DNA from 3 places in the Paenibacillus sp. FSL E2-0178 genome. Region 2 is predicted to be linked to each of the others. Evidence: riboswitches for the same ligand, from Rfam matches in the RefSeq annotation. Region 2 holds a riboswitch; each other region holds the start of a gene.
The links. A riboswitch is a leader RNA that binds a small molecule or an ion and turns the genes downstream of it on or off. The one in region 2 is predicted to bind cyclic di-GMP.
Positions count from the first base shown of each region.

Region 1: linked by a shared signal. The riboswitch ahead of MHI42_RS17970 (collagen-binding domain-containing protein) and the one ahead of MHI42_RS18415 (anti-repressor SinI family protein) in region 2 are both predicted to bind cyclic di-GMP.
Region 3: linked by a shared signal. The riboswitch ahead of MHI42_RS17180 (transglutaminase-like domain-containing protein) and the one ahead of MHI42_RS18415 (anti-repressor SinI family protein) in region 2 are both predicted to bind cyclic di-GMP.

Region 1 covers NZ_CP151953.1:4,138,992-4,149,811, forward strand. Annotated here, with positions in the region: gene MHI42_RS17970 (collagen-binding domain-containing protein) at 1-2,967, opposite strand, end outside; cyclic di-GMP riboswitch class I at 3,050-3,142, opposite strand; gene MHI42_RS17975 (hypothetical protein) at 3,992-4,366, shown strand; gene MHI42_RS17980 (ASCH domain-containing protein) at 4,833-5,255, opposite strand; gene MHI42_RS17985 (hypothetical protein) at 5,297-6,181, opposite strand; gene MHI42_RS17990 (zinc-binding dehydrogenase) at 6,315-7,247, shown strand; gene MHI42_RS17995 (Atu4866 domain-containing protein) at 7,453-7,704, shown strand; gene MHI42_RS18000 (AraC family transcriptional regulator) at 7,781-8,656, opposite strand; gene MHI42_RS18005 (SDR family oxidoreductase) at 8,817-9,554, shown strand; tRNA gene MHI42_RS18010 (tRNA-Thr) at 9,715-9,786, opposite strand; gene MHI42_RS18015 (sugar phosphate isomerase/epimerase) at 9,870-10,649, opposite strand; gene MHI42_RS18020 (MTH1187 family thiamine-binding protein) at 10,700-10,820, opposite strand, start outside.
Region 2 covers NZ_CP151953.1:4,236,044-4,246,955, reverse strand. Annotated here, with positions in the region: gene MHI42_RS18420 (2-oxoglutarate dehydrogenase E1 component) at 1-2,377, opposite strand, end outside; cyclic di-GMP riboswitch class I at 2,894-2,978, shown strand; gene MHI42_RS18415 (anti-repressor SinI family protein) at 3,007-3,156, shown strand; gene MHI42_RS18410 (helix-turn-helix domain-containing protein) at 3,307-3,639, opposite strand; gene MHI42_RS18405 (TasA family protein) at 3,812-4,402, opposite strand; gene MHI42_RS18400 (TasA family protein) at 4,472-5,068, opposite strand; gene MHI42_RS18395 (signal peptidase I) at 5,167-5,763, opposite strand; gene MHI42_RS18390 (hypothetical protein) at 5,765-6,928, opposite strand; gene MHI42_RS18385 (aldo/keto reductase) at 7,305-8,282, opposite strand; gene MHI42_RS18380 (hypothetical protein) at 8,338-8,556, opposite strand; gene MHI42_RS18375 (PadR family transcriptional regulator) at 8,793-9,353, opposite strand; gene MHI42_RS18370 (MDR family MFS transporter) at 9,359-10,885, opposite strand.
Region 3 covers NZ_CP151953.1:3,961,675-3,972,586, forward strand. Annotated here, with positions in the region: rRNA gene MHI42_RS17175 (16S ribosomal RNA) at 217-1,774, opposite strand; gene MHI42_RS17180 (transglutaminase-like domain-containing protein) at 2,139-2,948, opposite strand; cyclic di-GMP riboswitch class I at 2,963-3,043, opposite strand; cyclic di-GMP riboswitch class I at 3,117-3,197, opposite strand; gene MHI42_RS17185 (class D sortase) at 3,325-3,978, opposite strand; gene MHI42_RS17190 (GtrA family protein) at 4,051-4,455, opposite strand; gene MHI42_RS17195 (glycosyltransferase family 2 protein) at 4,445-5,422, opposite strand; gene MHI42_RS17200 (glycosyltransferase family 39 protein) at 5,504-9,343, opposite strand; gene MHI42_RS17205 (hypothetical protein) at 9,340-10,912, opposite strand, start outside.

The sequences.
Region 1 (10,820 bases), 97 kb from region 2:
TGTTGGTGTTGGTGACGGTGTTGGTGTTGGTGTCGGTGTCGGTGTTGGCTCTGTTGTTGGTGTTGGTGTTGGTGTTGGTGTTGGTGTTGGTGTTGGATCTGCCGTTGGCGTTGGTGTTGGCTCTACCGTTGGTGTTGGTGTTGGATCTGCTGTTGGTGTTGGCGTCGGTGTTGGTGTCGGTGCTGCTGTCGGTGTTGGTGTCGGTTCTGCCGTTGGCGTTGGTGTCGGTGCTGCTGTTGGTGTCGGTGTTGGTTCTGTTGTTGGTGTTGATGTCGGTGTTGGTGTCGGTGTTGATGTTGGTGTCGGTGTTGGCTCTGTTGTTGGTGTTGGTGTTGGTTCAGCCGTTGGTGTTGGTACTGGTGTTGCCGTTGGTGTCGGTGTCGGTGTTGGCTCTACTGTTGGTGTTGGTGTTGGATCTGCTGTTGGTGTTGGTGTCGGTGCTGCCGTTGGCGTTGGTGTCGGTGCTACTGTCGGTGTTGATGTTGGATCTGCTGTTGGTGTTGGTGTTGGTGCTGCAGTTGGCGTTGGTGTTGGATCTACCGTTGGTGTTGGTGTCGGTGCTGCCGTCGGTGTTGGTGTTGGTGCTGCCGTCGGCGTTGGTGTTGGTGCTGCCGTCGGCGTTGGTGTCGGTGCTGCCGTTGGCGTTGGTGTCGGTGCTGCCGTTGGGGTCGGTGTTGGTGCTACTGTTGGCGTTGGTGTTGGTGCCGCCGTCGGCGTTGGTGTTGGTGCCGCTGTTGGCGTTGGTGTTGGTGCCGCTGTTGGCGTTGGTGTTGGCGCAGCTGTTGGCGTTGGTGTCGGTGCTGCCGTTGGTGTCGGTGTTGGTGCCGCCGTTGGCGTTGGTGTCGGTGCTGCCGTTGGCGTTGGTGTTGGTGCCGCCGTCGGCGTTGGTGTCGGTGCTGCCGTTGGCGTTGGTGTTGGCGCCGCTGTTGGCGTTGGTGTCGGTGCAGCCGTTGGCGTTGGTGTCGGTGCCGCTGTTGGCGTTGGTGTCGGTGCAGCCGTCGGCGTTGGTGTTGGTGCCGCTGTTGGCGTTGGTGTCGGTGCTGCCGTTGGCGTTGGTGTTGGTGCCGCTGTTGGCGTTGGTGTCGGTGCAGCCGTTGGCGTTGGTGTTGGTGCTGCCGTTGGCGTTGGCGTTGGTGTCGGTGCCGCTGTTGGCGTTGGTGTCGGTGCAGCCGTCGGCGTTGGTGTTGGTGCCGCCGTTGGCGTTGGTGTCGGTGCAGCCGTCGGCGTTGGTGTTGGTGCCGCCGTTGGCGTTGGTGTCGGCGCTGCCGTTGGTGTCGGTGTTGGTGCAGCTGTTGGCGTTGGTGTCGGCGCTGCCGTTGGTGTCGGTGTTGGTGCAGCTGTTGGCGTTGGTGTCGGTGCTGCCGTTGGTGTCGGTGTTGGTGCAGCTGTTGGCGTTGGTGTCGGTACCGCTGTTGGCGTTGGTGTCGGTGCAGCTGTTTGCGTTGGTGTCGGTGCTGCCGTTGGCGTTGGTGTCGGTGCCGCCGTTGGCGTTGGTGTCGGTTTCACTGTCGGCGTTGGTTTCACCGTCGGCGTTGGTTTCACTGTTGGTGTCGGTTTCACTGTTGGTGTCGGTTTCACTGTCGGCGTTGGTTTCACTGTCGGCGTTGGTTTCACTGTTGGTGTCGGTTTCACTGTCGGTGTTGGCTTCACTGTCGGTGTTGGCTTCACTGTCGGTGTCGGCTTCACTGTCGGTGTTGGCGTCGGAGTGCACTTAGGTGTCGGCGTTGGCTTCACTGTCGGCGTCGGCTTTACCGTTGGTGTCGGCGTCGGCGTCGGCTTCACTGTCGGTGTCGGCTTTACCGTTGGTGTTGGTGTCGGCTTCACTGTCGGTGTTGGCGTCGGAGTGCACTTAGGTGTTGGCGTTGGTTTTACCGTCGGTGTCGGTTTCACCGTTGCTGTCGGTGTTGGTGTTGCGGTTGGTTTTACCGTCGGTGTCGGTTTTACCGTTGCTGTCGGTGTTGGTGTCAGTGTTGGAGTTGGTTTCACCGTCGCCGTCGGCGTTGGCGTTGCAGTCGGTTTCACTGTTGGTGTCGGGCTTGGTGTTGCGGTTGGTGTTGGCGATGGGCTGGGTGTTGGTGTTGCGGTCGGCGTCGGACTTGGCGGCGGTCCATCTCCCTCGTATGTTCCAAGGTGCATTTCTACTCCGCCGCTAAAAGACTTGGCAATTAGCGTTCCGTAAAGCTCTGCACCGGAATAATTGACATCCGCCTTAGGCGCCAGTATCGTTCCCAAGAAGGTCGTATACGCAATATTCACCTTGGTCGCTTCGTAGAAATTGAACAACACTTGACTTGCTCTACCGTTATTCATTGCGAAACTTGGTACATTGACCGTAGCTCCACTTATGTTAATAATTAACGTGGCATTCTGGGCAATGTTGAATTGAATATTGTTTGTATTCGCCAGCGTTGCCGCATCCAGATGAACTACGTTGAAAAGATCCGGCGCACTTATTGTAAGTGTTCCATAATTATTACCAACTTCTTTCGTAGCGGACAATGCCCCGTATGCTGCAGAACGCGAGATCAGATACTGCTTCTCAGCCGGGAAATCAATCGGGCTTCCCTGCTTCTTCGCGCCTATAATGTTCACACTAGGCTCATTGGCTTCAATGGTGTCCCCATACACAACGTTTCCGTAGATTTCTCCGCTGCCCGAATGTTTAAACTTCTTGCCGGCAACGAGTACGTCGGTGGCTGAAGAATTCCTGTAGGCCCTGGCTACCCCGTAACCTCCAGAGAGAGTAATATTCCCCCCCGCTGCAAGACGGCCTTCAATTTGATCATTGCCTTGCGTGAAATCGTCAAAGATAAAAGCATTAAAATTCCCGGCAATCCCCAAGACCGGCGTTGGATTGTAAGGCACACCAGATGTTGCCCTCACCTCCGTCCCCCAAGTAAAGGCGCTACTTACGGTCAGTACGCCCGCCAGAATAAAGGCGGCCGCTTTTCGCATTTTTCTTCTCAATAATCTACACCTCCTATTCAACTATTCTATGAAATCGCCGCAAAACTATAACAAAAAAAAGGCCGCCACGAAGGGTTAGCTTCACGGCGGCCGGACGACCATAGCCCGGACTTAAGGGGCATCAGATTCCTGACTTTGCGTCCCGCTCTTTCGAAACGGTTTGCGTTTGTACATGATTGATATGAAATTGGAAAAGCTTATGTAATACCCAACTGAAATCTGTGATATTTGTTACTTTAGAACTAACTTCAGTTTAGATGCCTAATGGCATATTGTCAATATATTTCCAATTCATTTCACAGCTATTTTTTTGATAAAAAAATATTGATAAACCCTTTATATATAAGGGTTTATACAAGATGAGAATATAACTTTCTGACGAAAAAAGTCGATAATCCCGCTAATTCGCCGCAGTATTTTTTCCTTTTCACATAGCTATTTCTTACAATTTTAAATATTAAAATTTAGTATTTTAGTCCTATTCCTTCCCCCTTCCCCCAACTCATCTCCGCTTAAGCAAAGCTCACCATGGTAAACGTGAAGAAACGGGCGCTATCCCCTTTAAGGATACCGCCCGTTTTCCGTTCATACCGGAGAGCTCTTTTATAGTAAGGGCTCTATGATATTCATATATTTTCACAAAAACTGGCGCCTAAGCAAACCCTGGCAGCAGTCTTTAATCGACAGTTCTAGGGAGTTTGCGTAGAGGGCTGAAAATCTGCACACGCAGGAATCCATTTTTAGAGCAGCTGAATCCAGCCAATCATTGACACCCAGAGCGGAACGCTAAGGAATAACCCGAATAATAAACCGCGGCGGAGATTTCCTTCATGACTCATTGCCATTCTCCTTTTAAACTGATTTATTTTTAATCTTTATTATTTCAATTTTAATATAAAATAATTTTTCCTATTTTATTGTGAATTATGTCACATTAATAGCCCTCTTTTTTAAATACTATTGATTTTTTTTGAACTTCGGGTTAAATTACGAATATACGTTCTCATCAAAGGGGGTGAGATTGATGCACAGAGCTGAGAGCCAGGACAATATGCTGGTGAAATCGTATATCTTGCTGCCGCTCATTTTATCCGCCTTTGAACGCGATGCTTCCATCCTATCCGCAGAGCTGCGCACACCCGCTCCTTACCTGGAGGTTGTCCGGACAGCGGCGGGCGCAGCCATAGCCGACCTGCGGAATGTCCGCACCGAGATGAGAGCCCGTGGTCTGAAGGTCTATGCACAGCAGCAGCTGGAAGTTGGCATTGAAGCCAAATTTGTCTGCAGGGGTTACCATGAACGGATGCTGCTGCTGGATGATGTCATTACCGCCCAGTCTACTATCCGCATGCGCAGATATCTGGGTCTTGGCACTCCGGATTCAACCGCCTTGAGATGAACAGCATTCTGGCGATGTTAATTCTCAGCGTTTCTCCCCTCATAAAAAAGAGGCCCGCCATGATCGGCAAGACCTCAGGGTACCATATTACACCGGGGGATGTTTGGTAACCCCAATATACATCCCTTACCTGAAAATAAGCTGATACCCAGATAAAGATTACATTAAAATCGTCCAATACCCAAGCGTGCCGCAGATAACCACAGCCGCTACGGGATACAGGATCTTCCGGCTTACCTGATCCTTAAACACAATAAACAAACAAAGCATACAAAGCCATGCGATAAGAAGGCTGCCCATCTCTTATGCATACGCTCCTTCCCGGCAATTCTGCCCTGGCTCCCGCAACATACCGCCGCAGAGTCCGCTTTCCTTATATATAAGAAGATTACCCGCTGAATATCCCTATCATACCCGCTGACAGCTGATCTGCATGAAATTTTTATTTATTTGGCCACAAACGGATTCACCACTCCTGCTCAAGAACGGGATATTCCCAGAAACCTAAGCGCCCTTTGGCAGGTATAGGATGAGCCAGCGCAACTACCCCTTCCAGCTTCCAGGCATACCGGCCTTCTGCATAATCACCGAACACATATTCATTCCCGCCCGGCCAGCTCTGCTGCGCCTGCTGAGGCGTAACCCCACAGCAACCGGCCAGCCGGCTGGTCGCAAGGATTACTCCGGAGGGCAGATTATCCGCGGTGTAGCCGTGCCGGGCAAGCACTGATTGATACGGCTCCGTCTTGCATATGGCCTTATCTACCTGCATACCGGCATGGATGGCTAAATCCCCCCGGTAAGACGTCGGCCAGGAACGGGTCTCGATCTGTTTTTCACCCAGCGCAATTAAGGTGGCCCAAGGCTGGCGAATCGTCAGACACTTCATACAAGGCTTGCCTCCATTCCAGAAAACACATAATGTCCAGTTTACACGCAGCTTCCCAGTTGTTCAAAAACTGTATGAGCAGCTTCATCGACCGGTATGTAGGCCTCAATTCTTGGATATAGATGATGGCCCGCGGAAATATGAATTTGCTTGTACCGGATAGGAACCAACTTATCTGAGGCACCCATTCTGGCTAAGATCATTTTGTGCTGACCATATTCGTTACCTGTGTTGTCAGGCCGCTTATTCCAGTACTTATTGAAATCACTGTATTGCCGGAGTCTTTCGAGGCTATGCGTATACCATGGCTCCTGTCTGGAGCCGGTGTGTAATTTTTGGTAAGCATGTATACCCTCCACTGCATGAGATTCCCATAATTCAAAGGATGCGGCATTGAAGGTTGAGCGGGAACGCACAGGATAATCAGCATTGAAATGAAGATCGGCCATATTCAAGCCCTTATAGAAAGCAGGGGAAGCAGGCAGCTCAAATAACCGGCTAAACCGTTCATTCACCGCCTTGATATTTAACATGTGGTTCACAATCATTGCCGGCAGCGGCAGGCTGCTCAGGATCTGCCTCACTTCTTCCAGCGCCTGCTCCATAGCTGCGCCTTCAAGCGCCGGATAGACCGGGAGATAACCGGCAGCCAGCAGCAGAGCATTCCGTTCAACGGCTGTACACTCCAGATATTCAGCAATACAGATAATCATCCGGCGATCCGGCATGCGGTGTGAGCGTCCCATTAATAGGTTTTTATACGTAGGGCAAGCCATATCGTTAAGCTCCTGCTGAGTAAACCGTTTCAACAACGGATGGGGTTGATTAGCATAATCCAGTTGACGTGTTACGCGAAGGTTCTCAATTTCAGCTATCAGGCCCTTCAATGTTTCTTCCTGAACGTTCCGGTCCTTACGTATAGTCATCAGGCTCACCGCCTTTATCCATAATGAGGTGTAGTTCTACTCTTGGTACAAGCCAATTCCTACAGTATACTCCACTATGAAAACAGGGCGCAATTTCCATTACGCATCTAATTATATTTATGGAGGAGATTCTATGAATCGTGCAATTGTTACAGACTCACCGGCTGAGGGATATTTGACCGTCAAGGAAGTCGCCGCACCGAAGGCCCAGCCCGGGGAGGCAATCGTTAGAGTGCATGCCTTCTCCCTTAACCGGGGTGAAGTTGTTGATGCAAGGAAGGAGGCTGAGGGATTCCGGCCGGGCTGGGATTTTGCCGGAACTGTTGTCCAGCAAGCCCGGAACGGCACCGGGCCCAGAGAAGGAAGCCGTGTCACCGGACTTCTTCCGATGGGGGCATGGGCAGAGCGGGTAGCAGCCCCCGCTTCGTTCTTGGCAGAGATACCGGATAACGTAACCTTCGCCCAAGCCGCCATTTTGCCTGTAGCAGGCCTGTCCGCACTTTACACCCTTAGAAAGGGCGGGATGCTGCTCGGCAAGAAAATATTGATCACCGGCTCCACTGGAGGCGTGGGAATCATGGCTCATCAGTTAGCCGCACAGTCCGGGGCATTTACAGTAGGTGTAGCAAGAACAAAGGAAAAAGCCCAGGTTGCCCGGGAAGCCGGCGCTAATGAGGTTGTGGTTGGAGAAGCTGCGATATCTCAGGCAATTCCTTTTGGGCCTTATCATCTAATCGTGGATTCGGTGGGCGGTGATACACTGGCTGCTTTGATGCCTCAGCTGGAACCGGGAGGGACCCTAGTCTCGATGGGACATTCAGCCTCTCCTTACTCCACACTTGATGTCAGAGGCTTAGGCGGCAGAACCTTGTACAGCTTCTTTCTTGGAGAAGAAGTTAGCCGTTACTCCGTAGCCGACGATCTCAAACTGCTGGCCGGCCTCCTCTCAACAGGCCAATTAATACCCCTCATTGAAGTGGAAGCGTCATGGGAGAAGATAGCGGAGGTATCCGAGGCGCTGCTGGAACGCAGATATTCCGGTAAGGCCGTGCTGTTGATCGATTAATTCTGATATAAAAAGCGCCTGTAAAGCACGCACGACAGATATGGCAGACCCGTGTCACCACAAAAGAGGTTAAATTGGTCATAATATTCTCAATCTCTTAAATGGAGGATTAGGCAACAATCTCAATGAATCAGGCTACCCCCCATTGTATTGAAGGAGGATAATAAACATGCAGAACTAAATAAATAAAGAAAGGATGAATATAATGGAAGATAGCATTAACCCCTCCCATCCTTTTATTGGGATGTGGGTAACCGCAGATGGTTATATAAGGCATGAATTGCTGCCTAACGGCCGCTATGATGAAGCACGCGGAAGCAGAAAAAGCGCTTATCAAGGAAGTTATTCTATTACAGGTGATCACATTGAATATGTAGATGATACCGGCTTCACCGCCGATGGTGATTTTCGCGATTCGGTGCTCTATCACGGAGGCATGGTCTTGTATCGGGAGTAAACCAAGTTTCCACATAACAGGAATAACAAAAACACCGCATTCTCAGGAGAATAGGCGGTGTTTTTGTGTGATGCAACTATATCGTTTCCCGGAACCGATGTACATCCCGAATAGGCGGCTGGCCGAACAAGCGGGCATACTCACGATTGAACTGCGTGGCGCTCTCATAGCCAACCTGATAAGCGACACTTGTCGCATCGCTCGTTGTCGCCAGGAGAATTTTCCGAGCTTCTGTCAGCCGCAGGCGTTTCTGATACTGGAGGGGGGTCATTGCCGTCACTTCTTTGAAACAGGCAAAAAAAGATGATTTGCTCATTCCGGCTGCTTGCGCGAGCTTCTCCACCCGCATGGGTTCCGCATAGTGGAGATTCATCCCTTCAATCACGTGGGCAATTTGATGGGCACGGCTGCCCAAGAGAGCGAACTGCCGTATAGAGTCCCCTTGCTCAGTCTGCAGCATACGGTAAAGAATCTCGCGCACTGCATAAGGAGCCAGCACCGGTAGATCATCCGGCGTATCCAGCAAACGGATTAGATGCATGACAGCCTCATGAAGCGGATCGCTCATCCGGCTGATAACCAAAGCGCGGGGAGGTTCTTGTCCTGTGTTTTCTGTGACATTGGATTGTTGAATCACATCCAAAATCTGATCCATATCGAACTGTAGCTGAAGGGACAAGTACGGGGTCTCTGGAGAGGCTTCAATGACTTGTCCGGTAATTGGCAGGTGCACGGAAGCGGCCAGATAGCTTCCGTGATTATAACAATAGCTTTCCGGTCCCAGCATTACCCGCTTGGCACCTTGAGCAATCACACACAGGGATGGCTTGTATACCGCAGGCACTGGCGCGGATATGTCGGAAGAACGAATAAAAGAAAGAGCAGGATAGGCGGTAACGATGGTCCCATCTTGTACGGCAATACGTTCGATTCGTTCGGTCAATTCAGTCAAGCGTATTCCTCCATTCTGCGACTATTACAATTTACTTTATTGCATTTTGGAGAATTAGGCAATCTCTTCACAGTATCCGGCTACCGCAAGCTTTGAAGTCGGCAGCATAATGAACATGTAACACCTAAGCGTATTTCATTCATAAAAGGAGCGGTGTGGCATGTCGACATTAAAAGATAAAGTAGTGCTTATTACCGGTGCCAGTAGCGGCATTGGAGAAGCGACCGCCAAATGGCTCGCTAAGCGTGGAGCACAGGTGGTGCTCGGTGCAAGACGGACGGACAGGCTAGAAAAGCTGGCGGAGGAGATCAGAAGCGCGGGCGGGATTGCTGAATACCATTCCCTCGACGTAACGGATTTTGAGCAAATGAAATCAATCGTCCAATTTACAGTTCATCAATTCGGACGCCTTGATGCCCTTGTAAATAACGCAGGTGTGATGCCGTTATCGCCACTTGATGCATTAAAGATCGAGGAGTGGAACCGTATGATTGATGTCAATATTCGCGGTGTGCTGCACGGGATCGGAGCTGCTATTCCCGTAATGAAGGAACAGAATTCCGGCCATATCATCAATGTTGCCTCCGTTGGCGCCTATACTGTCTTTCCGAAATCATCGGTTTATTGTGCCACCAAGTTCGCGGTCCGGGCGATTACAGAGGGCCTGCGTCAGGAGTTGGGAGCAACAATCCGTACGACGGTTATTTCTCCAGGCGTAACCGAATCCGAACTGGCTGATACCATCACTGATGAGTCAGCCCTCGAGATGATGAAATCCTTCCGGGCCAATGCTTTGCCCTCTTCCGGTATTGCCCGCGCCATTGCCTATGCCCTTGAGCAGCCTGCGGAAGTGGATGTAAATGAATTGATCGTGCGCCCAATGGGGCATCCGGCTTAAACCGCTAAGCAGATTAGGAAATAAGACTTGACGGCTACCAAAAGTGAATTCCGTTACTTCACTCGAATATGGTAGAAGAATGGTAGAGGTTTATGGTGGTACAGAAAAAAGCGCGGCCTCCGAAATCCCCGGAGGCCGCGCTGCATATTAATTCAAAAGATGCTGGTGAAGGGAATTGAACCCCCGGCCTACGCATTACGAGTGCGTTGCTCTACCCCTGAGCTACACCAGCTTAAAGGATAGTCTGCCTGCCAAACAAAAAATATTATAACTCTTTCAGCAGAAAACGCAACCCTTTTTGACTATTACCTCTGCCTACCCCTGCATAAGCCCCAGCCCGCGGAAATAACCAAGTGCCTCCTTCGCACTCTCCAGCGAGGACACGGCATAAGCCTCTTGCTCTACTATATAGTACAGAATCCCGTTCTCCTCTGCCGCCTCGAAGACGCTCCGGAAATCAACCTGCCCTTTCCCGAGGTCAGTCTCTTCATTATTTGCCCCGAAATCCTTAATGTGGACCAGCGGAACACGGCCGGCATAACGGGAGACATAGTCAATAGGACGTGCTCCGCCCCTGTGTACCCAACCCAGATCGAACTCTGCAAACATATGCTCCGCAGGAATCTGTTCCAGCCATATATCGATGACTGCTTTGCCGTCTACCTCCGCAAACTCATAATCATGGTTGTGATACCCGTACTGCAGGCCTGCTGTACGGACCATCGCGGAGGCCTTCTCCAGGAATGGAATCACCGCCGTCACATCCTCCATTGAGGGGTTCTGCGGAAGCGGTGCCGAAGGGGTGATCATATATTGTAACCCAAGCTCCTTCGCATATTCAATTTCTTTGGCTAACGCCCGTTCCATATTATCCAGACTGCTGAAATCCAGGCCTACATGCGCCGAAGGTGCAGCAAGACCCAACCGGTCCAATGTACGGCGCAGTTCTCCTGCAGACACGCCGAAATAACCGGCGAATTCTACCGCCTGATATCCCATCTCCGCAACTTTGCCCAGTGTACCCAGGAAATCGCGCTCCGTCTGGTCACGCAGTGTGTACATTTGAATCCCGATTTGTTGTGAGGCTTTTGCCATGAAAGATCCGCTCCTTATAGGTTGAATCTGATTACAACTACAGATACTCTTTACTCTCCTTGCAGCTTGCGTTCCACGGATTCCAGCTTGCTGCGGCTCGTAGAAGGCTTGTCACGACGGTCATCAATCTTAAGCGAGGTGGAAACCCGCTGTGCTCCTGACGTAAACGGT
Region 2 (10,912 bases):
GATTGCGGATCAGGCTCTTCGGTGCCATGATTACCAGCGGCCGGGCGTCGGGCTGTCCGCAGAGTGCAGCCTGACGGCGCAGCAGATGGAAATACTGGGCCGCGCAGGTCAGGTTCGCTACGGTCCAGTTCTCCTCGGCGGAGAGCTGCAGATAACGTTCCAGCCTGCCGCTGGAGTGTTCCGGTCCCTGGCCTTCATATCCATGCGGCAGCAGAATCGCAAGATTGCTGCGCTGTGTCCACTTGGCGCGTCCGGCGGAGATGAACTGGTCGATAATGACCTGGGCGGCATTGGCGAAATCGCCGTATTGCGCTTCCCAGAGCACGAAGGTCTCCGGTGCGAACACATTATAGCCGTATTCATAGCCGAGTACAGAGGCTTCTGACAGCGGGCTGTTGTAGACGCCGAAGGAGGCGCGGGAATCCTTAAGCTGGTGAAGAGGGGAGAAGAGCTCCCCGCTCTCACTGTCATGCAGGACAAGGTGACGGTGAGCGAAGGTGCCGCGCTGTGAATCCTGTCCGCTGAGGCGGATCGGCGTGCCGTCCTTCAGAATGGTAGCGAAGGCTAGGGTCTCAGCCAGCGCCCAGTCTACCCGCTCGCCGTCATTCAGCGCATCCTTGCGCCGCTGCAGAATCCGCTCCAGCTTCGGATAGACTGTGAAGCCGGCCGGTACGCTCAGCAGCTCACGGTTAATCTCCTGGAGGCTGGCCAGCGGAACCGCTGTAGGGCGGTGCACCGGTGTTCCGGTATCCAGGACGACCGAAGTCTTGGACTCGGCGTTCTTCTGTTTCCCTTCCTTCATCTGCTCGAAGGCCTGCTGCAGCACATTCTCGGCCTCGGCAATCATGTTCTTCACCTCATCGGCTGTAACGACCTTCTCGCGCTGCAGGCGTTCCGCATAAACACGGTAAACGGTAGGGTGGTTGCGGACCTTGCCATAAACCACCGGCTGGGTGGTTTCCGGATCATCCATCTCATTATGGCCGTGGCGGCGGTACCCGATCAGATCAATCAGGAAATCCTTCTTGAACAAATGGCGGTAAGCGCTGGCCATACGGACGGCTGCAATACAGGCTTCGGGGTCATCGGCATTGACATGCACTACCGGGATCTCATAGCCCTTCGCCAGATCACTGGCGTAATGCGTGGAGCGGGAATCTTCACTTTCGGTGGTGAAGCCGATCCGGTTATTGACGATAATATGCACAGTGCCGCCATTCTGATAACCTGTCAATTTGCCGATATTAAGTGTTTCCGCAACAATGCCTTCACCAGGGAAGGCGGCATCGCCATGCATAAGCACGGCCATAGCTTTGTTCGTATTCAGCTTAGGCAGGCCGGGGGTACCCCGTTCCTCCTGGGCTGCACGCGTAAAGCCTTCAACGACCGGATTCACGAACTCGAGATGGCTCGGGTTGTTCGCAAGCGTGATGCGGGTACGCACGGTTTCGCCTTCACGGACGGCCCGGTCAGCGCCTAGATGGTATTTCACATCACCGCTCCAGCCATAGGTGACACCCATGGAGCCTTCGGACGGGAAGAGCTCCTTGTTCGGTGAATGATGGAATTCCGAGAAAATAATATCATAAGGTTTGCCCAGGATGTGGGCAAGCACATTAAGTCTTCCGCGGTGGGCCATACCCATCAGGATATGCTCTGCGCCGTCATGTGCGGCAGCGCGGACAATTTCATCCAGCATAGGCACGAGGGCGTCATTGCCCTCCAGGCTGAAGCGCTTCTGGCCGACGAAGGTCTTGTGCAGGAAGGTCTCGAACTGCTCTACCTGGATCAGGCGTTTCAGCAGCTCTTTGCGTTCCGCATTATTCAGTGGAGCAGGCGACGTTGTGGATTCCGCCTGGCTGTTGAGCCAGCGCAGCTCACGCTCGTCATGCACATGCCCGAATTCATAGGCGATGGTCTGTGTGTAGGCCTGGCGCATTCTGTGAACGGCATCCATAGCGGTATGCACACCCTCAGGGGCATTCTCCCAGATCAGTGAAGCCGGCAGGGCATTCAGATCTTCGCGCGTCAGCTCATAGGTCTCGATCTCCAGCCATTTCGCCATCGGGTTGGTGCTCCGCTCCAGCGGATCGATATCGGCAGCCATATGGCCGTATATTCGGATGTTAGCCATTAGCTTGGAAGCTTTAACGGCTTTCTTGAGCCACTCTGTATCTCCTGAGATGGCGGGGGGAGGCGTCTTGACGGCATCCGGAGCCAGGGGAGGCGGACCGGATACTGTGAACAGGTCGCGGTAATGATGCTCTACGGAAGTGGGATCCTTGACAAACTGCTCGTATTTCTCCTGAATGTAGCCCAGATTGGGACCGTAATACTTGCTCCAGACAGATTCGTTATAGGGCTCTTTGACGGCCATGAGTAGGTCCTCCTAACGGATAAACTCCACATGCGGTATATTAGGAACACCGCTTAGCGGAGCTGCGATGTTTGCGGTTTCATTCTCATCCTATTGTGCTACTTTCCGGCAGGGTAATCAATTCATACTTTCGTGCAATCCGTTCGCAAAACGGTATGATTCAGCAGGGAATTCATACGGAACAATCATAAATTTTCCGGGTGAAGCCGGAGGGATAAAATATCGTTAAAATCCATAAAAAATTAAGGAATTAGGTGGTTGTAAATCATGGAAATGGGTAATTACTTCTATATTGTGTTACGGGATAAATATCTATTAGTATATTTAAACTAATTTGGACCGATTGAAGATGAATTGGAATTATTTATACAAGCCATTGGCAATTTTAGCTAAGGGTCCTCACGATTTAACATAAAAAAATTCCAGAAAACGACACACTTTTCATGTAAGATCTTGTATAATGTTATTGCGGAGAACGGTTTCATCGATTCTTTCCAGATCCTTTCATGTAAAGGGTCCAGTAAAGGGTAAACCTGCCGAAAGACAGGGGCACAAAGTCTCGGATCTAAAGTAGAAATACTATGATGGCCGGACTGCCTGGGGACGCGAAAATTCTAGGAGGAGATTTCTTGGATAAGTCCAACCAGGGGAATGACGAACTGCAGGCAGTTGATCTGGATTTAGAATGGGTGCATTTGCTAATGTCTGCTAAGCAGGCTGGCATCCAGGCAGACGAGATTCGGCGTTTTTTTACTGAAAAAGCACTCCAGGCGATGTAGGGCATTCAGCATTGTACGGATACATACAGAACAAGGCACAGCGGTGTACACGCTGTGCCTTGTTCTGTTGGAATTTACATGTTGTTTCGGGGTCCCCGCAAAGTGCCTGAGTAATCATCGAAGCTGCTGCCTCACTTTGTGGGGGGTATTTCAGTTATCCTTTTGCTCCAGCCGCCATTTCTGATAATCGAGAAATTCCTTGAATTCACGTTTGCTTATACCAGAGGCCATCGCATCCTGTACCAGCCTGAACCATTCTCCATCGAGAGCCGGTTCTGCAGTCTCTGCAATTCCGCCATACAGTAATACGTGAATCGATACTTGAAGTGCATCGGCAATTTTTTCGATAAATTGAATGGAGGGGTTGGATTGGATATTCCGTTCGACATTACTTAAGTATGATTTCGCCACGTCAGCCTTATCCGCAAGCTCGGATAAAGAATAACCCTTCTCCAGACGGAGCCTATGGATGCGGCTTCCCATGTTATCTGACACGATTACAACGCCCTCCGTACTTTTTGTTATCAGTATAACAAAAATTCGCAAAACGGACAAAAACCCTTGTTCCTGCCAGAAGCTGGCGGGGAGAGACAAAACGGCATATCCAGCCCGGATGAGGGAGGATATGCCGTTTTGTGTATATAGTTTGATGGCCTTATTTGGCTTCTCCCAAACCTTGCGTAGCATTGAATGTCCAGTTCAGCGCCAAGCCGTCACCCTGGAAGATATTCTGATCCTGGGTATTGTCAACGAATTCGAAAGCAATCTTGAAGGTTTTGGTTTGGGTAGCGGCGATGCCTCCCGGCAGTACACCCGCCGTTACGAGATCATAGCTGGAAGTGTTCTTCAGGTCCTTCAGGGAGATCTCGGACAGCACATGGCCGGCAAGCGGACCGCTGGTGTAAGAGCTGTCGAGAAGTTTGATTTTGAAGTGATCTCCAAGATCCTGGCCGGCATTATCGCCCTTCGCATCAGTTATAGTGTAGCTGGTGGCCAGCGTTAGGAGTTTGATATCCAGGGTGCCGTCATTGGACAAGGTGAACGTGCGTACGGTGTAATCACCCGGTTTCAGGTTGGTCAGGGCAACAGGGGTATTGAAGGAAGAGCCGAGCTTCAGTGTGCCTGCCGCGAAGGTTGCCGTGCTGGTTGCTGTGGAGCTGAAGTAAGCGAAGGTGCCCCCTCCGATTAAAGACAATCCCAGTGCTGCCGATGCAACGCCAAGACCCAGTGTTTTTTTGATACCCATAATTAATTTCCTCCTCGAGTATATTATGTTTTTTTAAGATCGGTGATCAGGAATGCATATACAGATAGATTATTTGAGGGCGCCTTTTTCCTGGTTGGCTTCGAAGTTCAGGGTCAGGGCCAGCGTATCGCCTTGATAGTAGTTTTGCGGCTGGAAGGTTTCCTTGAAGGCAAACTGTACGCTCAGGTTATCTGAAGTACCTGCTTTGATGCCCCCGTTCTCTACACCAAAGATCCCGCCGAGAATTCCCTTGGCTACAAGATCCGGACTTTGCTGCTCAAGGTCGGCCAGTGAAATGACCAGGACAGGTGATGTTACCTTATCCTTGTTAACAAGGAAGGTCACAATAATATCGTCTTTGAGATTATGGGCGCCGTTATCCCCCTGGGCATCTGTAATGACAGATGAGGTGCGCAGAACAACTTTGGGAATATTGAGCGTTCCGTCATTTTTCAATTTAAAATCTCTTAGAATCGTATCCCCCGGCTTAAGATTGCTGAGATTGACAATAACGGAGGGGTCTGAATTAAGTAATAAAGTACCGTTGTTAAAAGAAGCGGAAGTGGTGGAGGTACTGCTGAAGTAAGCGAAGGTTCCTCCGCCCACCAGGGTTAATCCGAGTGCTGCCGATACAACGCCGAGACCTAATGTTTTTTTAACGTTCATTTGTTCATCCCTCTCTCATCGTTCTTTTTGGTCTTTACCTGTCTTCGGGGAAAATTTATTGTTGCTCCGCGTTTCGTAAACGGGAGAGGACAATCGGTTTATTGCACAATGTCTGGAAGGGTATCCGGTCCGCCGGTCACCGCTGGCCCTGCATTCTTCTTCTCCAGTGCCGCTACGGCTTTCCAGGAGGAATACAGTGCGTAGAGGAGCAGGAGCAGCCCGGGGATAATCATCAGCATTACGCTTCCGGCTTTGGAGACCGCAAAATTCATGGCATATCCTACATAAGGGACGGTGACGCCGGTATATTGGCCTACCACATTTGTTGAGCTGACCGCTGAGGTATCGGCTGCATCGTTATTGTCCCCTTTGGTGGTATAGCTGGCCTCGCCTATGGCACTGTTTATTGAAGCATCGACCACACGGTGTGTAATCAGGAGGTTATCGGGATTCATGAAAGTAATCACATCGCCTTTTTGAAAACGGGTCATATCCCCGCCCGGCTTAATCGCTACTATAGATCCGGTCTGGATGCCCGGCTCCATGGAACCGGATAACACCGTCTTGATCTGATAGCCGAAGAAGGAAGGTTCGCCTCCGGAGGCTTTAGAGATGACTACTGCGGTTACCAGCACCAGAAAAATCATAAATATCAGTGTGGACAATGTGGTGCTGACTATCTTTTTAATGCGCATATTATTCCCCGCCTTTGCTGGTATCCGATTGTGGATCAGGTGTAGCTGTAGCTGTAGCTGTAGCTGTTGGCTGCGCGGTATCTGTAACGCTATCCGGGAGCTCCCCAGGTGAGTCTGCCGCTGGAGTCGCCTCCGGAAGATTGGCTTCCGGTGCCGGTGTGGCAGGCGGAGCGGTAACCTCTGTATCTGGTGAGGGTGCAGGAGCCGGCTTTTCTCCCTCAGGAGCTTCTATAGCAGGTTCTTCGATGGTCTTATCTTCTCCAGGAATCTCCGCTGCGGGCGGATTATTCTTGGTTTGATCGTTCTCCTGTTTCTGCTTCTCCAGTGCCAGCCGTTCCGCTTCCTCAGCCTTGGCCTTCTCCTCCAGCACCGCCTTCGCCTCAGCAATGTGTACCTGCTGTTCCTGAAGCGTGGTGATTGTGGACGATAGGTTGTCTCTGGAGGCTGTTAATTCTGCACTTAACTGATCATAGCTTGACTGTAAGGCGGGAGATACATTGGGGTCTGCATTGTCATTGTAAGCTCTGGCCATGAGTGAGAAAATCGGTTCCTCGGCAGGGAAGCCGAAGCTTTCTTGCCGGAGAAGCACCCGGTCAGGATTACCGGTCGGCAGCGAGCCGCCGAAATCATGAATCGTATTCAGATAATGCACAATGCCCGTTAATGTATCCGTCAGGGATTCCGACAGCACCCCGCTTTGATGGAGACCTTCCTGCAGCTGTTCGAAGAACCGGGCGTCACGGATTTCCAGGCAATTGGGTTCGAGATTAACCATATATCCTCCGAGTTGATGCAGAATGGCTGCTGCACTGCCAATTTCCTGCAGAATTTGCTGCCAGATACCTGCATTGAAGCTCAGCTGTGTATCCAGTGCGCTAACTGTATCGCTTGCCAGCCGGATTTGTTCCGAGATCTCACTGGAGACCTGATCCAGTTCCTCCGCTGACAGTTCTTCAGAGATTGGGGGAGTGTTATAGTTCCCGCTCGTATTGTGGCTGCCAAGAGAAGATTTCAGTTCGATAATTGTGCGGACATGTCCGCTGAACTCAGACAGCAGCTGTTCAATCTGACCCGGAAATACGGAGCAGAGCCCGATAGAGGTGTTCTGTTCCTGGGAAGTGTTATACTCTCCGTAAGTACTGCCAATCTGATTGGATGTATACATTATAAGGACAGATACAGCCACACCGGATTGCAGGATCCGAAGACCGAGTTTCGTGTAATTCTTTTTACGCCGTTTGGCGGATCTGGGGTACAAAGGTAGGCCCCCTCTCATGGCTTACTGTTTGGTATTCGTTATATTCGTTCTTTATTAAGAACGTCTTCGTAATGAAATCATACACTGCGCACCCGGGAAAAGAAAAATGTCAATTTCAGCGAATTGTTCGCAATAAAGCACGAATGCATCTGATTATCTTTAATTATCTTAATATATCGCTGTTTTTCACAAATGTTCTTTATTGAGAACGAAAAAAGGTTATGCTATCCGCACAACAAATACGGATGGCATAACCTTTTCCTTTTGTAGTGAAGCCCGCTCCTTAAGGAAGCTTCTCTCCGCGTGAGCTGACGTACAGCTCGTACCATTCCTTGCGGGAGAGCTCAATCTTATCCGCTCCTCCGCAGGCTGCGATGCGCAGCGGATTGACGGTGCCGATTACAGGCTGGATGGCTGCAGGATGCGTCATCAGCCAGGCCAGGACGATGGCCTCAGGTGTTGTATTCTTCTCATCGGCGAGCGCCTGTACTCTGGCCGCTGTATTCACCACGTTCTCCGGCTGTCCTTCAAGTGGACGTCCGCTGAACAGCCCCTGGGCCAGCGGGCCCCAGGCTTGAAGCTGGATGTTCCCCGCGCGGCAATACTCTATTGTACCCTCAGGAAACGTGAGGTCTTTCCACTGTTCCCGGTTCACACTGAGTACGGCATCGACCCAGCTGATTTTGGCCAGGCTCATATGCAGCTGATTGACGATGAAGGGCTCGTCACAATAGGTCTCCAGCAGTTTGATCTGGGCAGCACTCATATTGGAGACACCGAAGTGGCGCACCTTGCCGGCTGCCTTAAGCTGGCGCAGTGCTTCGGCGACTTCCTCGGGGTCCATCAGCGGGTCGGGGCGGTGCAGCAGCAGAATATCAATATACTCTGTGCCCAGCCGGGAGAGTGTTCCGTCTACACTGGACAGAATATGCTCCTTGGAGAAGTCGAACATATTGGTGATATCCCCCGGCTCCATCAGCCTGATGCCGCATTTCGACTGCAGGATGATCTCATCACGCAGACCCGGACGCTCCCTGAAGATCTGTCCGAACACCTTCTCCGCCTTGCCCCGGGTATAGATATCCGCATGGTCAAAAAAATTGATGCCGATCGACAGCGCCGCATCCAGCGCCTCATGCCCCTGCTTAATGTTCTCCGCTGTAACCGGTTCATGGTCCCAGCCTCCGCCAAGCCCCATACAGCCCAGCGCAATGCGGCTGGCAGGAATTCCGCGTTTGTTAAGTGGCAACGCTTTCAGCAATTGTATCCCTCCATAAGCTATAGCTTTTGAATGCTCTAAGATTAAGTGTACACCTTTAGAATCCGGTATGGTATTTTTTGTCGCTGGAGGAGCGGTGTTTCGTGCCTTCCTTATCCTTCTCCTCCTGCTTCTCGAGTGTCAGATCCTCGACCGGAATCGGATCTACATTCTGTTCCCTGTCATCAAGGTCAAATAAGCTTGGCTTGTCGGTCGGGTATTGCTCAGGGTGGTCGCGTTCGTCTCTTATCGGCTTCTTATCGTCACTATGGCTCATCTTAAGTTCACTTCCCTTTCGGAATATTTGCCGGACAAGGATGGGGAATGTGCTAGAGAATTCTCCTGAGCCTTGCCGGCAGTTTGCTCCCTAATAAACACAATTCGGGCTAATTAAACACAGGGACCTGTGATAAACCGCTGGTTCCTGTGTGAACAGGCTTTGGACATGAAATGGAGGACTGCCCCGGCTGCCTGTAACGGCGGCGGAACAATCCTCCTGAAATTCTATACTTATTAAGGAATAATCGGGCTGCCTTTGTCACTCAGCCTGCGGGCCACAACATCCTCATGGAGCCGCTTCAGCCATTTCAGCTCGGTCAGACAGTGCTCGTACCGGCCGTACATCAGATGCAGTGCCGAACGGGGAACTATGGAGATATGCTCCTCATACACCTGATAAGCGAAGTTCACCTGGTGCTCTGTCTCGCGGATACGTTCCTCCAGCAGCCGTTCCAGCTTCTCCTGATCAATGTAGCGGGAGAGGGCCAGGGCCATGTACAGCGGATGATGCAGCTGATCGCTTTTCTTGATCTGCTGCAGAATGAGCTGTTCCATCAATTCCTTGCCTTTATCGGTAATCCGGTAGATCGTTTTATCCGGCCGGTCCGTGCTGCGGATAACCTCTACAGCTTCAATATGGCTGCCCTCGGCCAGCTTGTCGACTGCATAATACAAGGACCCCATCTGCAGCTTAATGAACTGGTCCATCGTGCGTTCCTTCATGACCAGTGTAATCTCATAAGGATGCATATCCCGTTCCAGCAGCAGCCCCAGAATCAGCAGCTTCATGGACATGATGCTTACCTCTGCCCGGAAGCTGGAGCAGGCTGGGATTCCTTAGGCTGAATAGCCAGACGGTCTTTGGGCATCAGCAGAACAAAGACAACGGCAAGCACCGCAGGGACGATAGCCCACATGAAGGTATGAGCGATCGATGTAGACAGTGAATTCGTAATCTTGTCCAGTACCGGTGCCGGAATCTGTGCACGGGCCTCAGGGGTCAGAGCAGAACGCGGATCACCGAAGGAAGAGGCCTGGCCACCGTCTCCGAAGGCCGTGCTAAGCTCTGAAGTGAAGCTGTTGCGCTGGATAATACCGAAGATGGTAATCCCCAGCGTCATCCCGAGCGAGCGCAGGAAGGTGCTGGTGGAGGTAGCTGAACCGCGCTGGCGCATATCGAAATGGTGAATGGACGACATGCTGAGTACGGAGAAGGAGAACCCGACCCCGAAACCGGTCAGTGCCATGAACGCATTCAGCAGCAGACGGGAAGTATCCGGTGTCAGTGTGCTGAGTGAGAAGATTCCGGCAACGAAACACACTGCGGACAGCAGCATAATGTTGCGGAAGCTCGTCTTGGTGGTGAGCAGACCGCCGGCTTGGCTGCCGATGACCGTACCGATCATCATCGGCATCAGGATCAGACCGGAGTTGGTGGCGGAGCCGCCGTATACCCCCTGGACATAGATCGGAATGTATACCGTAGCTACGATAAACGCCGAGCCGTAGAACAAGCCGAGCAGACTGCTGGTGGCAAACAGGCGCCCCCGGAACATGTTGAACGAGATGACCGGCTCTGCCGCATTCTGCTCAATGAAGATGAAGGCAATCAGGAATACGGCGAAGCCGGCGAACAGTCCGAGAATCGTTGCTGAATCCCAGGCATACTGATTGCCGCCAAGCTCAAGCGCGAACATCAGGCAGATAATTCCTGCCACCAGCGTGAAGGCGCCGCCCCAGTCAATCCGCTGTTTGGCATGGGAGACGGATTCCTTGTAGGACGTCATAATCAGGAAGAAGGAGACGATACCAATCGGCACATTAATATAGAAAATCCAGTTCCAGCCGACGAAATCAGTGATATAAGCGCCAAGCAGAGGGCCAATTACACTGGAGATCCCGAAGACAGCACCGAATAATCCGGTGAGCTTGCCTCTTTTTTGCGGCGGGAAAATATCAAATACAATCGTGAAGGCAATCGGCATCAGCGCACCGCCGCCAACCCCTTGAATCGCCCGGTAGATACTGAGCTGTGTGATGCTCGCCGCCGTACCGCACAGGGCGGAGCCGATCAGGAACACGATGAGTCCGAAGATGAAGAAGCGCTTGCGCCCGTACATATCGGACAATTTGCCGAAGATGGGGGTTCCGGCCATAACCATGACCATATAAGCGGAGGTTACCCAGACGATTTTATCGAGTCCCCCTAGATCTGAGACGATGGTGCCCATAGCTGAGGCCACAATCGTATTATCCATCGCGGACATCAGAATGCCGAGCAGCAGTCCGGCAACGACGAGCTTAAGATTGCTTTCTTTAGTATGCATTTACAAACTCCTTTACGTTCGTTATTC
Region 3 (10,912 bases), 270 kb from region 2:
GCACTAATAACTATTTCAACTTGCTTTCACAAGTTTCAGCTAAAAGATGTTCTAAAACGCAAATTCGTTTCGGTATTCAGTTTTCAAGGATCAAGGTAAAGATGAGAGCTTAAACTCTCAAAACTGACCAACGAGTGAGTAACAGGCCTAAACCTGAGTTTTGGAAGTAATACTTCCGATTTGAATGTTTCCGTTGCAGGAAACGATTCTCCATAGAAAGGAGGTGATCCAGCCGCACCTTCCGATACGGCTACCTTGTTACGACTTCACCCCAATCATCTACCCCACCTTCGGCGGCTGGCTCCCTTGCGGGTTACCCCACCGACTTCGGGTGTTGTAAACTCTCGTGGTGTGACGGGCGGTGTGTACAAGACCCGGGAACGTATTCACCGCGGCATGCTGATCCGCGATTACTAGCAATTCCGACTTCATGCAGGCGAGTTGCAGCCTGCAATCCGAACTGAGACCGGCTTTGCTGGGATTGGCTCCACCTCGCGGTTTCGCTTCCCGTTGTACCGGCCATTGTAGTACGTGTGTAGCCCAGGTCATAAGGGGCATGATGATTTGACGTCATCCCCACCTTCCTCCGGTTTGTCACCGGCAGTCACTCTAGAGTGCCCAGCTTAACCTGCTGGCAACTAAAGTCAAGGGTTGCGCTCGTTGCGGGACTTAACCCAACATCTCACGACACGAGCTGACGACAACCATGCACCACCTGTCTCCGATGCTCCGAAGAGGGGCACTATCTCTAATGCTTTCATCGGGATGTCAAGACCTGGTAAGGTTCTTCGCGTTGCTTCGAATTAAACCACATACTCCACTGCTTGTGCGGGTCCCCGTCAATTCCTTTGAGTTTCAGTCTTGCGACCGTACTCCCCAGGCGGAGTGCTTACTGTGTTAACTTCGGCACCAAGGGTATCGAAACCCCTAACACCTAGCACTCATCGTTTACGGCGTGGACTACCAGGGTATCTAATCCTGTTTGCTCCCCACGCTTTCGCGCCTCAGCGTCAGTTACAGCCCAGAAAGTCGCCTTCGCCACTGGTGTTCCTCCACATATCTACGCATTTCACCGCTACACGTGGAATTCCACTTTCCTCTTCTGTACTCAAGTCACCCAGTTTCCAGTGCGACCCCAGGTTGAGCCCAAGGTTTAAACACCAGACTTAAATGACCGCCTGCGCGCGCTTTACGCCCAATAATTCCGGACAACGCTTGCCCCCTACGTATTACCGCGGCTGCTGGCACGTAGTTAGCCGGGGCTTTCTTCTCAGGTACCGTCACTCCGGTAGCAGTTACTCTACCGGACGTTCTTCCCTGGCAACAGAGCTTTACGATCCGAAAACCTTCATCACTCACGCGGCATTGCTCCGTCAGGCTTTCGCCCATTGCGGAAGATTCCCTACTGCTGCCTCCCGTAGGAGTCTGGGCCGTGTCTCAGTCCCAGTGTGGCCGTTCACCCTCTCAGGTCGGCTACGCATCGTCGCCTTGGTGAGCCGTTACCCCACCAACTAGCTAATGCGCCGCAGGCCCATCCCCAAGTGGCAGATTGCTCCGCCTTTCATTCTCTCTTCAGGAGAGGAAAGAAATTATCCGGTATTAGCTACCGTTTCCGGTAGTTATCCCAGTCTTGAGGGCAGGTTGCCTACGTGTTACTCACCCGTCCGCCGCTAAGTAAGAATGGAAGCAAGCTTCCATTCTTACTCCGCTCGACTTGCATGTATTAGGCATGCCGCCAGCGTTCGTCCTGAGCCAGGATCAAACTCTCCAAATTGGTTTTAGAAAGAGCGATTGCTCATTTTGAAACATCTGACGAGAATTTACATTCTCTATTTTGGAAGTCACTTTCGTGATTTCCGATACTCACTCGTTGTTCAGTTTTCAAAGATCAAGCTCGTTGTCAGCGGCGCTTACCGCGTCACCAGCAACTCTTATAATATATCACGTTCATTCGAGTAATGCAAGCTTTATTTTAAAATCACTTATTTAAGTCATTTCTTATTAAGTTTGCCGCTCCAACAACGCTTATTTATAATACCCTATCTCTCTACCAAAAAGCAACCTTTTCCAAAATAAAAATAACCCGCTTAATTAATACGCGGGTTATCCTCAATGAAACTATGAATGCATCTGTGCTCTTAGTAGAACTTAGCTGCAGTATATTTACTTGCCACTTTAACCAGATCTGCTGTTTTGCTGTTCTTGGCAAGTCCAGCATCAACTGTAGTATCAATAGTTACCCATTTGCCATTAAGGAACACTTCATTCCAAGCGTGGTAAGACGTCACATAACTTGTGTTACCCATAACCAGTTTGGTAGGAATGCCTTCACTGCGAAGCATAGTAGCGAACAAGGAAGCGTAATCGTAGCAGATCCCCTTCTTGGTAGCCAGGGTACTGTCGTTGTTAGGGATGTAATCTGTAGTTACACTGGAAGCCAGGGAATAATCATATTTCACATTGGTTACGATATAATTATAGATAGCCTTCACTTTGTCTTCATCTGATGTCAAACCTTGTGTAAGCTGTGTTGCTTTCAGAACTGCTTTATCGGAAGAACTCCATTTAACATTCTGTACGGAGCTCAGATATACGGCGTTGGCGTTGCTCAGGCTAAGATCTACCGTCTCGGAAGAGATTACTTTGTATTTGTTGCCGGTAGTGTTCTCAAGTACGGAAACCTTGTATGAACCGTTACCTTGTTGAAGCGGGAATGTTTCAGTTGGTTTGGAAGTGTATAAGTTGTAGGTGTAGCTGTTATTATCTTTGGTGATCATCAGCTTAATCTTCTTATCCTTAGGAACATTATAAGAAACTCCGATAACACCCTGATCAAGTTGACCTATGTTCAACCAGCTTGCATCTGCATTAGCAGCTTGAGCTGTACCTGTCTGCACCGACGTAACCACTACGAATAGTGTAACCAACATTAAATAGAACTTCTTCATTGGATAAAACCCCTTTCGGTAGCTGGCTGCCATCCTTACGGGAAGGCCCTTTAGCTTTGCGTCCCTACCTTTCGATAGGTTTGCCGTTATCGTATAAGCTTTATCTGTCCTTGCTTCTACCATAAAATGCTAGATTCACAATAAGAACAAACAAAAAAAGCCTCTTCATTCGGTAGCTGGCTGCCATCCTTACGGGAAGGCCCTCTAGCTTTGCGTCCCTACCTTTCGATAGGTTTGCCGTTTATCGTGTATTAGCTTTGTATAGTTATATCTTACCATATCTATTTCTATTATCAAGACCTAAATCACTAGATTTCCGCGAAAACAAATAAAAATTTTAAGTATTTTAAGTTTTTCCGTCATTATTCTACAAACATCACGATAACTTTGCGTGAATGATAAGTCTATGCGTTGGATTCACCAGCGGATCACAAGTAATGAGTGTTAGAATCTTGTCATCCTTATTCCCTTTCAATACGGATACATCGGTTGGTTCCACAATAGTCACATCATAAACTACATAATTGTACGCCTGCTTGCCGGTTGTAACGGAAATAGTGTCCCCGACTCCGACTTCATTCAATCTGTTGAACAGCCTTCCCGTAGTTCTTGATCTATGCGCTGCAATTGCAGCATTGCCAGCAGAGCCAAGCGGAGCCGTCTCCTTCATATGCGCAGCAGCATGCTTCATATTCGCCTTGGTGGCGCCTTCGAGCACAGGCAGCTTCAGATCTATTTTGTCGATTTCGATGATTGCCATCACCTTGCCTCCGACTTCAATCTCAGGCGCAGCAGAGGGTTCTGGCTCTTCCGCAGCCGACTCATCCGCCAGCAGCTGGGTTACTTCCGCGTAAGGCTTACTTAGATCAGCACTGGCCGGAGCTGAGGCAGACGGAACGATTTCACTGTAGGCCTGTTCAGCCTCTTCCAGCAGCTTTTGCTGCTGACGGTCATTGTACCATTCGCTTCCTTTGGGATAGAGCATAATCAGTACCCCGGCAAGTATAATCAAATAGGATAATTTCCGCATGACAATCGCCTCCGTAATATAGAATAGATGTTACCCTCCCGGAAAAAATTAAGAAGCAATGCTTCTTAATTTTCAGAATACCCATTTCCGGCTTCCGAAGAAATTAATGATCACCGTAACAAATGTGACCAGCACTTTGGCGATCAGCACTTGAATACCAAGGGAATCGGTCAATATATGAATCAGCAGCACCGATATACCCAGCACCACCAGGTTCAGCACGATAAACCTGACCAGCTGCATACGGTCGAAGCCCTCTTTATTGCCTCTGTCCCGGTCGCGGAAGGTCACCTTTTTATTCCAGAAGAAGCTGTTGGCCGTACCGGCGCTATAGGAAATAATCTGCGCAGGGGTGTTGATCATCCCAAGGGAATGCAGCAGTGTGAATACAGCAAAGTCAATCAGTGTATTCAGCAGGCCTACCGCATTGAATTTCAGGAACTGGATGAACCCCGCACTCCATCTCTTATCTGGCATAATCGCTTTCCTTCCGCGTGTCTTCTATTTCCGCATCCGGATAGCCTTTGGTCTCACGTACAATATAGAGCGGTCTGTCCTTCGACTCATCATAGATCCGTCCGATATACTCACCAATTACCCCCAGCAGCATCAGCACAATCCCGTTGAAGAGCAGATTCACGCCGACTATAGATGCCCATCCGGGTACAGTCCAGGAGGTAAAGACCTTTTGGAACAATACCAGGAACAGATAGATGAAGCTGGAAAAGGACAGAAAGAATCCGATATAGGATGCGATTTTGAGCGGTTTGTGGGAAAAGGAGGTGATGCCGTCGAGCGCAAACCGGATCATTTTTTTGAGCGGATATTTCGTTTCCCCGGCAAAGCGCTCCTCCCGCACATATTCTACCATGGTCTGCCGGAAGCCTACCCAGCTCACCAGACCCCGTACGTACCGGTTCTTCTCCTTCAGACCGCGCAGCACATCACAGACTTTACGGTCGATCAGCCGGAAGTCACCGGTATCGGTAGGGATTTCAACACTGGTCATACTGCTGAGCAGACGGTAAAAGATCTTAGCGGTGACTTTCTTGAAGAAAGTCTCCCCGTGACGCTTCAACCGCTTGGCATACACGACTTCGTAGCCCTCTTTCCACTTCGCAATCATCTGCAGAATTACCTCAGGAGGATCCTGGAGGTCTGCGTCAATCACCACGACTGCCTGGCCTTCGGCATAATCCATACCAGCCGTAATCGCCACCTGGTGGCCGAAATTACGGGAGAAGTCGATCAGCTTGACATGCTCATCCCGGCTGCTGATCTCGCGCATGATCTCCGCCGTGCGGTCCCGGCTGCCGTCATTGACGAAAACCAGTTCATAGGAATCGCCGCAACCATCCATTACTTTTTTGAGCCGCTCATAGGTTACCTGAATGACTTCCTCCTCATTGAACATGGGGACAATTACACTGTATCTGGCTTTCACCTTAGTTCCTCCTATAAGTTTCTACGAGATCCCCCGCAATAAAACTGTCTTCTGAAACATGTGCCTTCTTAAATAGTGCCCCTAGAATACCCAGGAAGGGAACCAGCGCAGTACAGTATTGATATAACTGCTGTTAACCTGCATTCCGGATAACACCGGATAGAACATTACAAACAGGATGGCTGCAGCAGCCACATAGGCATACCGCAGGTATTTGGCGTCGCCGAATCTGCTGTCAAGCAGCTTCAGGACATAGACAACCGACAGAATCATAAATGGCACCATCGCAAAATAATGGTACAGGAACGTCTCACGCGGCACAAGCATCCACGGAACATACTGTGAGAAGAACCCGATCCAGATCATGTACAGATTCTTGTCCCTGCGTTTCACGGTAAGCCACACGGCTGCCAGCATAGCGAAGATTCCTGTCCACCAGATGAGGGGATTCCCCATGGTCACGATACTGCTGGCCTTGCCTTCCGGCAATCCTTCACCGCCGCTGAAGAACCATACCGGACGTTTCATGAACGGCCACTCCCACCAGGAGGAGGCGAACGGATGCGTTGCTACAAGCTGGCTGTGATAGTTGTACATATTTTTCTGGGCATCAATCAATCCCTTAATGGTGAAGCCTTCCGCCGAAGCAGAGAGCGCCGGGACAAAGGACAGACTATAGATGATAACCGGGATCGCAATGAAGAATATGATGCAGCTGGCCAAAGTGATGATGGTGTTCTTCCAGAAGGATTGGTCCGCTGTCCGGCAGGCAGCTTTGAGCTCCTGACCGGTCAGCTTGCCTTCAGCCAGCAGACGGCCTGCGGCCTTATACTCCCTATACCGCTCAAACAGCGCCAGCGCCAGCATCACCGCAAGTCCTGCTCCACCGTAGAGAACAATCCACTTGGAGGCCACTCCAATTCCGAAGAACAGTCCGGACCAGAAAAGCGGAACCAGCGTTGTGCGCAGCGGCATACGGTAGAAGTTCATCGTATAATACCGCTGCATGAAATAGAACATCAGCATAATGAAGAATACGCCGTATACATCAATCGTCGAAATGCGCGTCTGGGTGAAATGCATGAAGTCCAGGGCGAACAGTCCGGCTGCTAATGCAGCATAGGTAGTCTTCCGGAACAGCCGCATCGCCATGATATAGATCAGCGGCAGCATTGCAATGCCGAACAGGGTGCCGATGATACGCCAGCCAAACGGATTGACGCCAAACAGCTCCATGCCGGCACCGATCAGCAGCTTGCCAAGCGGCGGGTGCGTATTCTCATAAGGAACAATATCATGATAATGTTCATAAGCCGTCCGTGCATGATAGATTTCATCAAAATACGTACTGTTCATGAAATTCGAGTTTTCCGGGATCATCGACTGCTCATCGAACAGATTGGCCGGCGTCCCTCTTTTGGAGGCCGCAGCGGCATCCGGTGTAACACCGGCAATTGGCAGAGGCGTCTTCGGTGCCTCCTGGCCATAGAACGCCACTTCGTTCAGGGTGAAGCCCGGAGAGGTGACTGTCAGCTTGACGTATCTTGCCGATACGTTCAGCGGCTGGCTTTTCCATATGAAGACATTGCCGACATCCTCGCTCACATCAAGCGGGCTGCTCCAATTATCCGGAGTCTGGCTGAACTCCAGCTGAAACTTGCCTGTGCCGACACCGCCGAAGATATTTACCCGCTCCAGCTGGTGGGCCTGCCCCAGATCCACATAGAAGCTCTCGCCGCTGGCGGCAGGCTCCCACAGGGTCTCAGGCGACTTGGTATCCCCCAGATGATAAAGCGCAAGCGCTCCATAGAGTACTGTGATCGCGATCATCCAGATCCAGTCCCGGCGCTGCAGCTTCAGCGGGGAACGACGTTCTTGCTTGGCAAGGGGCTGAATCCCCTCTGCAAGCCGCATATCTGCTTCAAATGCAGCCTGCGTTGAAACAGGCTCTGGCAGGTGCTTTGTTGCTTTGCGGATATATACATCGTACCCAACATACAGCAGATATAATGCCAGAACTACGGTAGTAATCGCTGTAACCAGGACAATTCCGTCTGTCGGCGGATTGCTGCCGGTATTGAGATAGGCCAGCGTATAGCCTACATTAATATATTGAGTCAGCGAGAATCCGAGAAACAGTGTCAGGAAACGCCGGTCCTTGCTCTCAATGAAGGTGAATAGAGACAGGAGCAGAACAGGATACAGGTAGCGTTCATGCATTTTGGTGCCAAATACAAAGACAACGGTGATCAGCACCATGCCGAGGAAATACGATTTAGAAAGATCCTTGCGGTCCTTGGTATTAAACGAATAATAAGCTGCAAGAGCTACCGCCACAAGAATGAAAACAAAGCCCCATATTCGGTACGGTATGCCCAGCCAGGTAACATCAAGTGCCGACCACATCGGATCCGTCAAAGCATAAAGATTGAATGCATTAACCGTAGAATACGGATAAGAAGATAAAGTGCTCTTATATAAATCGATCACTCCGGCAAAACCGCCGTTATTCCAGAAGAACGGGGCTGCGAGCAGAGCAAATATCCCCAGTCCGTAGACAGCGCCCAGAGCAAGCTGCTTCCAAGCACGGTGATGATAGAAGGCAAAGAGCAGGACCGGTGTGAAAATCAGCGCCTGCGGTTTGATCAGTGTGGCAATGGCGAAAAAGATTGCTGCACGCACAAAGGTTCTATCCACTACTCCCATTATGCTGAGCAGCAGGAAGATAAGGAAGAAGGAGTCTGCTTGTCCCCACGCTGCAGAGTCCATCAGCACTGCCGGGTTAAACAGGAACAGCATCATCAGCCCGATCGCAAGTCCGGAGCCGATCTTGGCACGCGCGCCTTTGTAGATGATCCAGCCGAGCACGAGGTCGGAGATGATGGCCGGCAGCTTATATAGCACAGTCTCTGCGCCTGATCCGCCCGCAAAATTAAACAATCCGCGGAGCAGACTCAGCAGGTACAGTACATATAAGTAGCCTGGGGGGTAATCCGCGAAATAGCCTTCTTCATAGAACTTGCCCGGACCAAGGTCAGTCAGACGATGGCTCCAAGCCATGAATGTATTCATATCATTCTGATAGCCCTGCGCAGTCAGGCCAATCCAGATCCGCAGAATGAACGCTACCCCAAACAGGACATACAGCCAGCGTGTATAGATCACGTCCTGCTGGTTCAGCAGGCGTTTACTGCTGAAGGCTCTGTGATATAAAAGAGCAAAGAACACACTGAATACTGCCGATATCAGCAGCAGCTTGGCAGGTGACACCTTATGCGGTGTTTCTGCCGGCTGGCTCCCGCCGCCCGCATCCGCCCCGGCCGCCGGCGCCCCGCTGTCCAGCGATACAATGTTCGCGCCTTCCGGAGCTGCATCCAGCTGTTCTACGGACAGATCATCGAAATAGGCCTTGCCCTGAATCAGGTTGGCATATCCGCCCAGGGCAGCACCTATCCCGATCTCGGTCTGCTCTTTGCCGGTCTGGCCGATGAACTCGAGATACTGCCATTCGCCGGCTGTATCCTGGGTGGCGGGATAACCGCCGCCAATCCCGACCGGGAATATATTAGCACCCATTCCCCCGCCTGCTGTACTGACTATTTTGACATAACCCGAGATCTTATAGTAGCTGTCCGGCGAAACGGCAACCGTCTGTACCCACTTCAGGTGATTGGGTTCAAGGTTCTCAATGACTGCCGCTTTGCTGCCGGAGTGAACATCCTCGGACTGAACGGACAGCAGACCGGAGGCATCGCCCGAGATCCACATATCTTTGCTCCAGCTGGCAGGCGCACCGTCCTCCCCATCCTCAAAACCCGGATTCTGCAGTAAATTCCCCTCAGCATAAACGTTTGTTACAGGAAGAATAAATAATAAGAGCATCAGTATAACGGTTGCCGCCGCGCGTGTATTCTTGGTCATCGTTCTACCCTCACCTCGTCAATGTTAATCCAGCCGTTACCGCCGGTTATGTAAACTTCTGCCTGCATTCCCTGCTCCAGCGTGACCGCAGGAAGTGTAACCTGATGATAATCTTCCCCTGCCTGCAGTTCGGCTTCTGCCAGCACAGTGCCGGCTGCACGGATTCCGATCTTCCCGCCGCCGCTGCCGCCTGCACTAACCATGGCGGATAGCTTGTAGTCACCGGCTGCCGCAGCAAAAACCTGTGACACGCTTCTGTCAGCTCCCGCATCAAGATAAGCCAGCCTAGTTCCGGCGTAAGGCTTATTGTCAGCCACTCCCGTTCCCGCAGAGAATGTCCAGCCCGAAGTCCCTTCTTCAAACCCCCCGTTCCTAAATTCAGCAGCAGGAACCTCCGGAGCTGCCGGAAGCCCGTCCGCTTTGTCTTTAGTAAGCATTACGCTGTAGTTGGCGAAACGCTTAACTGTATATTCTGTACTTGCCGCAGGAAGCGGAGAGCTATTCCCAAAGATATATGCGGCATTTGCAGGCACCATGTTCAAATCATCAAATCTGTATCTCCCAAAGGAGGATACACGCTGGAAAGCTTCTCCCGGATTGGCATAAACGGCGGAATCCTGGAAGTCATGCGGATTGATCCGCTCATAGAACAGCACATAAATGTAGGGCATATTCACATTATTGGTAATATAGATTTCTCCCGGGCTGTGTTCGGAGGCATACTGCACCGCCTCGCCGAAAGAATCATAAAAAGCCGGTCCGATCCGGCCGGGGAACTCACGGAAATAATCATTAGAGAACAGGGCAAAAAATATTGTAAACACTGCAGCGGCCAATACGGCAGCCCCCTTGACTCTCCCCGCAAGCCACACAAATCCGGCGCTTACCAGCATGATGAACGGATAAAAAATAATATTGATCCGGTTGATGTTTACACTTGTAATAAACGCCATCAGCACGGCAATCAGGAACCAGAGCAGCAAGACTCCATACCCTGTGTTCTCCCGCCGTCTGGTCCACCACGAATGTATGAGGACAACCAGCCCCAGCAGTGCAAAGGGCAGCGCGATCGGGTACGCATAGCCATAAGGAGAAATTGAATTCCATGGCAAGCTGTCAGTCCCGTTAAGCATAAGCTTGCTGAATGCACTGAAGTTATCCGCAGCTGCCCTCCCCAGCTGTCCGCTGAACACAGAGGAGATTTCCTCCACACGCGGCATCGTAAGCCTGGGAATAGTGAACAATGGAGTGGCTATGTCCTGCATGGAGTAACGGTTAATAACAATAAATAATAGTATAGGCAGGGCCATTACTGCAAACAGCAGGCTGTTCCACACAAGAGTCCTGAGCTTAAGTATCTTGCTATACAATAGAAGAATTGCCGTACCAAGTGCAAATAACGGGACAAAAAAGTAAGCTGTTCCATAGGCATACAGCGAGAGGGCCAGCATGCCGGTAAACGCATAAAACCATCTCGGATTGTCGAAGGATCTTAGCAGAAGGTACACAGCTATCAGAATCATCGTGGGAAACAGATTCGATTCCAGCGCCCACCTGGACATCATAATA